Paracoccus pantotrophus: one gene and its partners. The protein of the gene in region 3 interacts with the protein of the main gene of each other region in a pairwise test. Links are inferred from orthologs where the notes say so. Each region holds a gene or a part of one and is shown on either strand. Other genes may lie near its edges.

The links.
Region 1: the proteins of recO (region 3) and ssb interact in binary tests that used the Escherichia coli proteins (3 or more experiments, as listed by UniProt). The link is inferred for Paracoccus pantotrophus from one-to-one orthologs.
Region 2: the proteins of recO (region 3) and recR interact in binary tests that used the Escherichia coli proteins (3 or more experiments, as listed by UniProt). The link is inferred for Paracoccus pantotrophus from one-to-one orthologs.

The regions. Positions count from the first base shown.
Region 1 is NZ_CP044426.1:1,321,445-1,324,250, reverse strand. It holds ssb (single-stranded DNA-binding protein), read right to left. Parts: upstream 1,754-2,806; coding sequence 1,247-1,753; downstream 1-1,246. Other genes in the region: ESD82_RS17055 (lipid-binding SYLF domain-containing protein), read right to left, coding at 2,649-2,806; ESD82_RS17060 (lytic transglycosylase domain-containing protein), read left to right, coding at 1,960-2,607; ESD82_RS17070 (FadR/GntR family transcriptional regulator), read left to right, coding at 417-1,187; ESD82_RS17075 (M81 family metallopeptidase), read left to right, coding at 1-408. UniProt on the Escherichia coli protein: Plays an important role in DNA replication, recombination and repair. Binds to ssDNA and to an array of partner proteins to recruit them to their sites of action during DNA metabolism. Acts as a sliding platform that migrates on DNA via reptation.
Region 2 is NZ_CP044426.1:860,441-863,195, forward strand. It holds recR (recombination mediator RecR), read right to left. Parts: upstream 1,802-2,755; coding sequence 1,199-1,801; downstream 1-1,198. Other genes in the region: ESD82_RS14675 (YbaB/EbfC family nucleoid-associated protein), read right to left, coding at 1,805-2,149; ESD82_RS14680 (DNA polymerase III subunit gamma/tau), read right to left, coding at 2,153-2,755. UniProt on the Escherichia coli protein: May play a role in DNA repair. It seems to be involved in an RecBC-independent recombinational process of DNA repair. It may act with RecF and RecO.
Region 3 is NZ_CP044423.1:1,480,161-1,483,133, reverse strand. What follows is about bases 147-2,864. They hold recO (DNA repair protein RecO), read right to left. Parts: upstream 2,011-2,864; coding sequence 1,282-2,010; downstream 147-1,281. Other genes in these bases: ade (adenine deaminase), read left to right, coding at 2,074-2,864; ESD82_RS07170 (META domain-containing protein), read left to right, coding at 942-1,313; ESD82_RS07175 (META domain-containing protein), read left to right, coding at 485-904; ESD82_RS07180 (acyl-CoA dehydrogenase family protein), read left to right, coding at 147-407. In the rest of the region: more of ESD82_RS07180, read left to right, coding at 1-146; more of ade, read left to right, coding at 2,865-2,973. UniProt on the Escherichia coli protein: Involved in DNA repair and RecF pathway recombination.

The sequences.
Region 1 (2,806 bases), on a different replicon or contig from region 3:
GCCGAGGGCCTGCCCGCGCCGCGCCCGCCGCTGCGGCTGAAGGGTCGGGTGACGGCGCTGTCGGACGGGCGCTATCGCGTCGCCGGGCCGATCTATCACGGGCAGGAGCTGTCGATGGGCCGCGCCGCCGCCTTCGACACCGGCGCCGCGCGCATCGTCGTCTGCGAGCAGCCGCACGAGCCGCTGGACCTGGGTTGCTTTTCCTGCCTGGGGCTTGACGCCGCGCAGGCGCGCTTCCTGCACCTGAAATCGCGCATGTATTGTCGCCCGGTCTTCGAGCCGCTTGCGCAAGCCGTGGTGGAATGCGCAAGCTCGGGCGTAACCGCCTCGGATTACGATCTGTTCGCTTTCAAAAAACTCGCCCGGCCCATATATCCGCTGGACCTGGGGACAACCTGGCAGGATTGAAGGACCGCATGGATCAGGACGCGCCGGCAGGCAAGGAACGCAGGCTTACCCGCATCAAGCTGTCGGACCAGGTGGCCGAGGACATCCGCCGCCGCATCGCCCGCGACGGCTTGCGCCCCGGCGACCGATTGCCGCATGAGCGCGCGCTGATGGAACATTACGGCTGCTCGAAAGGCACCATCCGCGAGGCGCTGAAGGCGCTAGAGGTCGAGGGGCTGGTGCGCATGCTCTCGGGTCCGAACGGCGGGCCCGAGATCCAGCCCGCCTCGATCGACATCGTCACCCAGCAGCTGCGGCAATACCTGCATTTCCAGAGGATCGACTTCGCCCAGGTCTACGAGCTGCGCCAGTCGCTGGAAGTCAGCCTGGCGCGTAACGTCATCGGCAAGCTGACGCCCGAGCATTTCCGTCGGCTGGAAGAGAACATCCGCATCTGCGAAGCGGCGAACGCGGCCCAGGACCGCGCCCTGGTGCGCCGGGCCGAGACCGAGTTCCACGACATCCTCTGCGAGGCCTCGGACAACGTGATCCTGGTCTTCATGTGCCGCTTCCTGAACAGCATGCTGCGCGACCTGGTCAGCTATCGCAGCGAAAGCATGCGCGAGCACGAGATCTTCGGCGAGGCGAATATCGAAAGCCACCGGCAGCTGCTGGCCGCCTTTCGCGCCGAGGATGGCGATGCCGCGGCCCGCATCATGCACGATCACATGTGCTGCGCCGAAAGCTACATGCGCCGGCTGGACGCCTCGTTCCGCTCGGACCTGCTGAGCCGGTTCTGAAACGGAAAATCCCGGCCGCGAGGGGCCGGGATTTGTGGGACCGGGTTGGGCACCCGCGATCAGAACGGGATGTCGTCGTCGAAATCGGGCCGGTTCTGCGATTGCCCGCCGCCGCCCGAGGAACTGCCGCCCGACGAGCTGCCGCCGCCATAGCCGCCGCCACCGTAACCGCCGCCGCCATAACCGTCATCGCGGCCGCCGCCACCGCCGCCGCCGCGGCTGTCGAGCATGTGCAGCTCGCTGCGGAAGGGGCGCAGCGCCACCTCGGTCGAATAGCGGTCGTTGCCGCTCTGGTCCTGCCACTTGCGGGTTTCCAGCTGGCCCTCGACATAGACCTTGGAGCCCTTTTTCAGATATTGCTCGGCCACGCGGACCAGGGGCTCGGAATAGATGGCGACCGTGTGCCATTCGGTGCGCTCCTTGCGCTCGCCGGTATTGCGGTCCTTCCAGGTCTCGGACGTGGCGATGCGCAGGTTGGCGACCTTGCCGCCGCTGGGAAAGCTGCGGATCTCCGGGTCTTGGCCCAGGTTGCCGACCAGGATCACCTTGTTCACGCTGCCAGCCATGCTGCGGTCCCTTTCGTTGGCTTCGTTCCCGCGGGGTGTAGCGCGTGAGGGGGCGGGGGAGCAAGCGGAATGGCATCAGCGGGCACAGGCGGAAATCCGCCGATGATCGCGGCCGCCGGCGCGCGGTAAAATCCCCTTGCGGCACGCGCCGGGCTTTGCGCTATAGTGCAGCCAAAAAAGAAGACGCCATGCATGAGGGACGAATGATGCTTTCACGCGATCGGGCGATGATGCGCCAGTTGGGCCGGGCCGTGATGGTCCTGGCGTTTTCGGCCGGGCTGGCCGCCCCCGCCGCGGCCGACGGGCTGCGGCTGCAGGCGAAAAGCGGCAAGTCGCGGCTGGCCCAGTTCGAGCGCCAGACCCGGCTGATGGATTCGCGTCTGGCCGCGCAATACCAGCAGTCGGCCCGGCTGCGCCCCGGCGGCACCTCGACCAAGAGCGTGGTGGAACTGGACATCCCCACCGCGATTCCCGCCTATCGCGGCAACCGGCGCAGCCAGTATCTGCCCCATGCCCGCGCCGTCGCGCGCAAGCACGGCATCCCCGAGGATCTGTTCCTGCGCCTGGTGCAGCAGGAATCGGGCTGGAACCCGTCGGCGCGCTCGCACAAGGGCGCGCAGGGGCTGGCGCAGCTGATGCCGGGCACGGCGGCCAAGCTGGGCGTCGATCCGAACGACCCGATCCAGAACCTGGAAGGCGGCGCGCGCTACCTGCGCATGATGTACAATACCTTCGGCAGCTGGCGGCTGGCGCTGGCGGCCTATAATGCCGGGCCGGCGGCGGTGGCGAAATACGGCGGCGTGCCGCCCTATCGCGAGACGCGCAACTACGTCCGCATCATCCACGGCAGCTGAAAGGCAGGGCCGGGCAGGGCGTCCGGCCTTGGCGTTTTTCCTCAGAAGGTCGAGGGGATGACGCGGCTGTATTTCGTCCCGGCGATCGAGGCGCCGGCCATCAGACCCGACTGGCCGAAGATCATCGCCACCACCGGCTGCTGCGCGGTGATGGTATCGGTGCCCATCGAGACGCCCCCGGCGGGCAGCGCGTAATAGG
Region 2 (2,755 bases), on a different replicon or contig from region 3:
TCCGCAAGGTGGCCTATCATGCCGACCTCGACCCTGGCATCCTGACCGCTGCAGAGCGGCTGCAATATCAAGGGTTTCAGAGGCGCCAGCCGACCAACGCGCTGATCCAGCGCATGGGACGGGAAGGCGTGCCCATCAAGCGGATCCTCCGTATCACCGGCCTCAGCCGTGGGCTCGTCCGTCGCGTGCTTCGCGGCGAGGGTGAAGACGTTTTCCGCCTTCGGCAGAACAGCCTGACACCCTGGTTCCGACACATATCTCCGCAACCATATGCGGATGGAGGCGAGTTGTACGGATGCGAGGAAGTTGTCGTCTCGCTTGTCGTATCGCGTTGCGATGGACCGGAAATGTTTGAGTTTGCCGAAGAACCGTTCGATCTGATTGCGGGCGCGGCAGAGAACCGGATCGAAGGGAGGAAAGCGTTTCCGGGTCGGTATGGGACGGATATTGGCCCGGGCACCGCGTTCGGCGAGCCTATCGCGCAGCCGGTCGCGGTCGTAGCCCCGGCCGGCGAGCAGGATCCGGCCCGCGCCGATGGACCCGACCATATCGTCCCCCGAGCGTCCGTCATGCGCCTGGCCTTCGGTCAGGTTCAGGCGGATCGGGCGGCCGCGGGCATCGACCACAGCGTGGATCTTCGCGGTCAGCCCACCGCGCGCGCGCCCCATGCAACGGGATCGCCCCCCTTTTTCGGGCGGTTCGCCCCATGCTGGTGAACCCGGATCGAGGACGGGTCGATCATCTGGACTTTCCCGTCATAAGCCTCTGACACGGCTTACAGAATGCGCGCCCAATGGCCCGCCTTGCGCCAGCGGCTGAAGCGGTTCACGCAAGCCGTATAGGGGCCGTAGCGCGCTGGAATGTCCGCCCAGGGCGCCCCCGTCCGCAGCCGCCAGAAGATGCCGTTCAACGCCCGCCGGTCATCCACCCGCTTCACGCCGCGCACCTTCGTTGGCAACAAAGGCCGGATCACCTCCCGCTCGAGATCCGTCAGATCGAAGCCTGCCATCCCACCTCCTCATGCATGTGCAGAAGTGAAGCACAACTCAGCCCGGAGTATTTGGAGAACAAAGAATGCCAAGGGGCGCCGGTTTCGGAGCCCCTTTTGTCATGCGCAGCCTGGGTTCGCTTCCCGCGTCTTTCTCCGTTTCAAAAATACCCCGGGGTCCGGGGCAGAGCCCCGGCTCTGCGGGCGCCGCTAGAACTGGCGGCGGGCGCGCAGCGCGGCGGTGATGGTGCCGTCGTCGAGATAGTCCAGTTCCCCGCCGATCGGCACCCCCTGGGCCAGGCCGGTCACGGCGACGCCGGCCGGGGCCAGGGCCTCGGCGATGTAATGCGCGGTGGTCTGGCCCTCGACCGTGGCCGAGAGGGCGAGGATGATCTCGGTGACGTTTTCCTCGGCGATGCGGGCGATAAGCTGGGGGATGCGCAGGTCTTCCGGGCCGATTTCGTCCAGCGCCGAAAGGCTTCCGCCCAGCACGTGGTAACGGCCGTGGAAAGCGCGGCCGCGTTCCAGCGCCCAGAGGTCGGCCACCTCGGTCACCACGCAGATCTCGCCGGTGGCGCGGGCCGGGTCCGCGCAGATCGGGCAGATGTCGGCCTGGGTGATATTGCCGCAGACCAGGCATTCGCGGGCGTTTTCCGCCACGCTGGCCATCAGCGCCGCCAGCTGCGCCATCTGCCCGGCGCGGCGGCGGATCAGGTGCAGAACGATGCGCCGCGCCGAGCGCGGCCCGAGCCCCGGCAGCCGCGCCATGGTGGCGATCAGCGTCTCGATCTCGTCGCCGGAGGCGGTCGACATCGGTCAGAAGGGCATTTTCATGCCGGCGGGCAGGCCCAGTTCGCGGGTCAGGCGGGCCATTTCCTCGGCCGCCTTGTCCTGCGCCCGGCGCTGCGCGTCCTTGATCGCGGCCAGGATCAGATCCTCGACCACTTCCTTGTCCTCGGCCTTGAAGATCGAGGGGTCGATGTCGAGCGCCGTCAGCTCGCCCTTGGCCGTCGCCGTGGCCTTGACCAGGCCGGCCCCGGCCTCGCCGGTGACGGTCAGGCGGTTCAGCCCCTCCTGCATCTCGGCCATCTTGCTTTGCATCTGCTGGGCGGCCTCCATCATCTTTGACAGATCGCCCATGTCGCCAAGGCCCTTGAACATCGCCTAATCCTCGTCCTCGAAGGGATCCCATTCCTCGACCTCGGCCACCGGGCCTTCGGTCAGCTCATGCGGGGATGTATCCTCGCCCGCCGGTTTTTCAACCGCAACCGGCACCGGGATGGGCCGGATCCGGGTGATCTTCGCGCCGGGGAAGGCGGCGAAGATCGCCTGCACGGTCGGGTTCTGCATGGCGCGGGCGCGGGCCTCGGCCTCGCGTTCGGCGCGCCGTTCGCTGATCGTGGGCCGGCCGGGGTCCGAGGTCACGGTCACCGCCCAGCGTTGGCCGCCGGTCCAGCCGCGCAGCCGTTCTGCCAGCCGCTGCGCCAGGTCGCGCGGCGCGTGTTCGGTGGGCTGGAACTCGATCCGGCCGGGCGAATAGCGAACCAGCCGCAGATGGTCCTCGACATCGAGCAAGAGCTTCATGTCGCGCATGCGCCGGATCAGGTCGATCACCGATTCGAAATCCGGGAATCCCGCCAGCGCATCGGGCGAGACGGCGAGCGCCGCGGCGCTGCCATCGGGCCGTGCGGCGACGGGCGCGCGGGGCGCGGCAGCCTGCGGTGCATCTTGCCGCGCCTCGCTGCGCTGTATCGGGGGCGCGGCGCT
Region 3 (2,973 bases):
AGACCGCCGCCCGTGCCGTGGGCGTGGCGCAATCGGCGGCCGAGATCGGCATGCGCTATGCCATCGACCGCAAGCAGTTTGGCAAGTCGCTGATTGAATTCCCGCGCGTCGCCGACAAGCTGGCGATGATGGCGGTCGAGATCATGATCGCCCGGCAGCTGACCTATTTCAGCGCCTGGGAAAAGGACCACGGCCGGCGCTGCGACCTCGAGGCCGGGATGGCCAAGCTGCTCGGCGCCCGCGTTGCCTGGGCGGCGGCGGACAATGCCTTGCAGATCCACGGCGGCAACGGCTTTGCGCTGGAATACGCCATCAGCCGCGTTCTGTGCGATGCACGCATCCTCAACATCTTCGAGGGCGCGGCCGAGATCCAGGCCCAGGTTATTGCACGCAGGCTACTGGACTAGGATGAAATTCCGGCCCCTGCTGGACAGCGGGGGCGGTTCGGGCATTATGGCAGCAACGCGACATAACGGAGCTGCCCATGACCCGCATCCCGATGATTTCCGTGGCCTTCGCCGCCACGCTCGGCCTTGCTGCCTGCGAGCCCGCCACGCCCGACGTGCCGGGCTCGACCATTCCGACCGGCCCCTATGTGCTGGTCGGCATCGGTTCCGACACCGTGCCGCAGCGCAATGTCGGCATGACCATCGAGGCGGATGGCTCGATCTCGGGGCAGGCGCCCTGCAACCATTACTCAGCCAAGCAGAACGCCGAGCCGCCGGCCTTTTCGCTGGGGCCGCTGACCACGACGGAAATGGCCTGCAGCGGGCTGGCCGGCCGGCTTGAGACGCGCTATTTCCAGGCGCTGTCGGCGGCCGATGGCATCACCTTCGAGGGCGGCGTGCTGACCATCAAGGGGCCGACCTACCTGACCTATGAGCCGGGCTATCGCAAGGAATGATCCCCAAGCCGGAAGGAGGCAAATCATACGGAAACTGATGCTGGCGCTGTCCCTGGGATTGGCCGCCTGTGGTGCGGAACCGGACGCCGCCGCGCAGATCCCCGGCGAATATACGTTGATCGCGGTGGAGGGTGTCGAGGTTTCGGGCACGCCCACCCTGCGCATCGCCGAGGACGGCGCGGTCTCGGGGCAGGGGCCCTGCAACCTGTTCACCGGCCGCAACAACGCGACATTGCCGGCGCTGGACCTGGGCGCGTTGGCCACGACGCGCCGCGCCTGCCTGCAAGAAGGCGGCGAACATGCGTTCTTCCAGGCGCTCGGCGCGGTGCGCGAGGCCAGGCGCGAGGGCGAGGAACTGGTGATGACCGGCCCGGACGTCACGATCCGCTGGCGGGCCGCGGCGCAGTAAGCCGGGCGACCAGCCGGGCGCGTGCGGGCGGCAGGGGCTTGCCCGCATGGCTCTCGGCCAGCCGCGCTTGCAGGAAATGCCCGGTCAGGGCCAGCGCGTCCTCGATCCCGCCATTGCCGCGCCCGCCCAGCATGGCGGGCAGCGGCAAGAGCCGCGGTGCCCAATCCCCTGCCGCCTGGGCCGAAACCGCCCGGCCCGAGCGCGGGCTGACATAGGCCAGCCCCTCGCGCGATCCCGTCACCGCGCAGCGGGTCAGGTCCAGCCCGAAGCCCAGCTCGTCCAGAAGCCGCATCTCCCAGCGCAGATAGGCCTCGGCCCAGTCCCCGCCCGCGTCCATCAGGTCCAGGAGCGCCTCGGTCGCGGCGGCCAGGCGGGGATGGGGGTCGCGCTCGGGCAGGGCAAAGGTCAGAAGCGCGGTGACGGCGTTCACCCCGGCCAGCGCATCGGCCCCGGCCAGCAGGCCGGGCCGCGCCCGCGCCGGCTCGACGGCAAAGGTGCCCAGCTGATCCTCCAGCCGCGCCCGCCAGCGCAGGCTGACCCGGTTGCCCGGCTGCAGCATGGCGGCCCGCCTGGCGCTGGCCCCGCCCGGCACCAACCCGCGCAGCAACCCCGCCTCTTGTGTCAGCACGGTCAGGATCGCGGCGCTTTCGCCGTGCCTTTGCCGCGCCATCACGCTGGCCTCGCCGCTCCATTCCATCGCGCCGCCTTTCCTTTCGCGCCACCCTGCCGCAATCTGGGGGCAACGGACAAGGAGGCAGGCATGTTGAAACCGTGGATCGAGGCGCAGGCGCGGCTGGTCGAGGTGGCGGCGGGGCGGGCGCCCGCCGATCTGGTCATCCGGGGCGGGCAATGGGTCAATGTCCACAGCCGCGAGGTGATCCCCGGCATCGACGTGGCCGTGGCGGACGGCCGGGTGGCCTATGTCGGGCCGGATGCCGGGCCGTCCGTGGGGCCCGACACGCAGGTGATCGAGGCCGAGGGCCGCTACATGGTTCCCGGCCTGATCGACGCGCATATGCATGTCGAATCGGGGATGCTGACGCCCGCGGGCTTTGCCGCCGCAGTGATCCCGCATGGCACCACGACCATCTTCCACGACCCGCACGAGATCGCCAATGTGCTGGGCCTCGAAGGCGTGCGGCTGATGCGCGACGAATCGCTGCTCCAGCCGATCAGCATGTTCACGCAGATGCCCAGCTGCGCGCCCTCGGCGCCCGGTCTGGAAACCACCGGCCAGCCGATCACCGAGGGCGAGGTGGCGCAGGCCATGGGCTGGGAGGGCATCGTCGGCCTGGGCGAGATGATGAACTTTCCCGGCGTTGCCGCCGGCGACCGGCAGATGCTGGCCGAGATCGCCGCCACCCGCGCCGCCGGCAAGACGGTGGGTGGGCATTACGCCAGCCCCGACCTGGGCCGGCCCTTCCACGCCTATGTCGCCGGCGGCGCCAATGACGACCACGAGACCACGACCGAGGCGCAGGGCATCGCCCGCGTGCGCCAGGGCATGGGCTGCATGATGCGGCTGGGCTCGGCCTGGTATGACGTGGAAAGCCAGATCACCGCGATCACCGAAAAGGGGCTCGACCCGCGCTTCTTCATCCTGTGTACCGATGACAGCCATTCCGGCACGCTGGTCCATGACGGGCACATGAATCGGGTG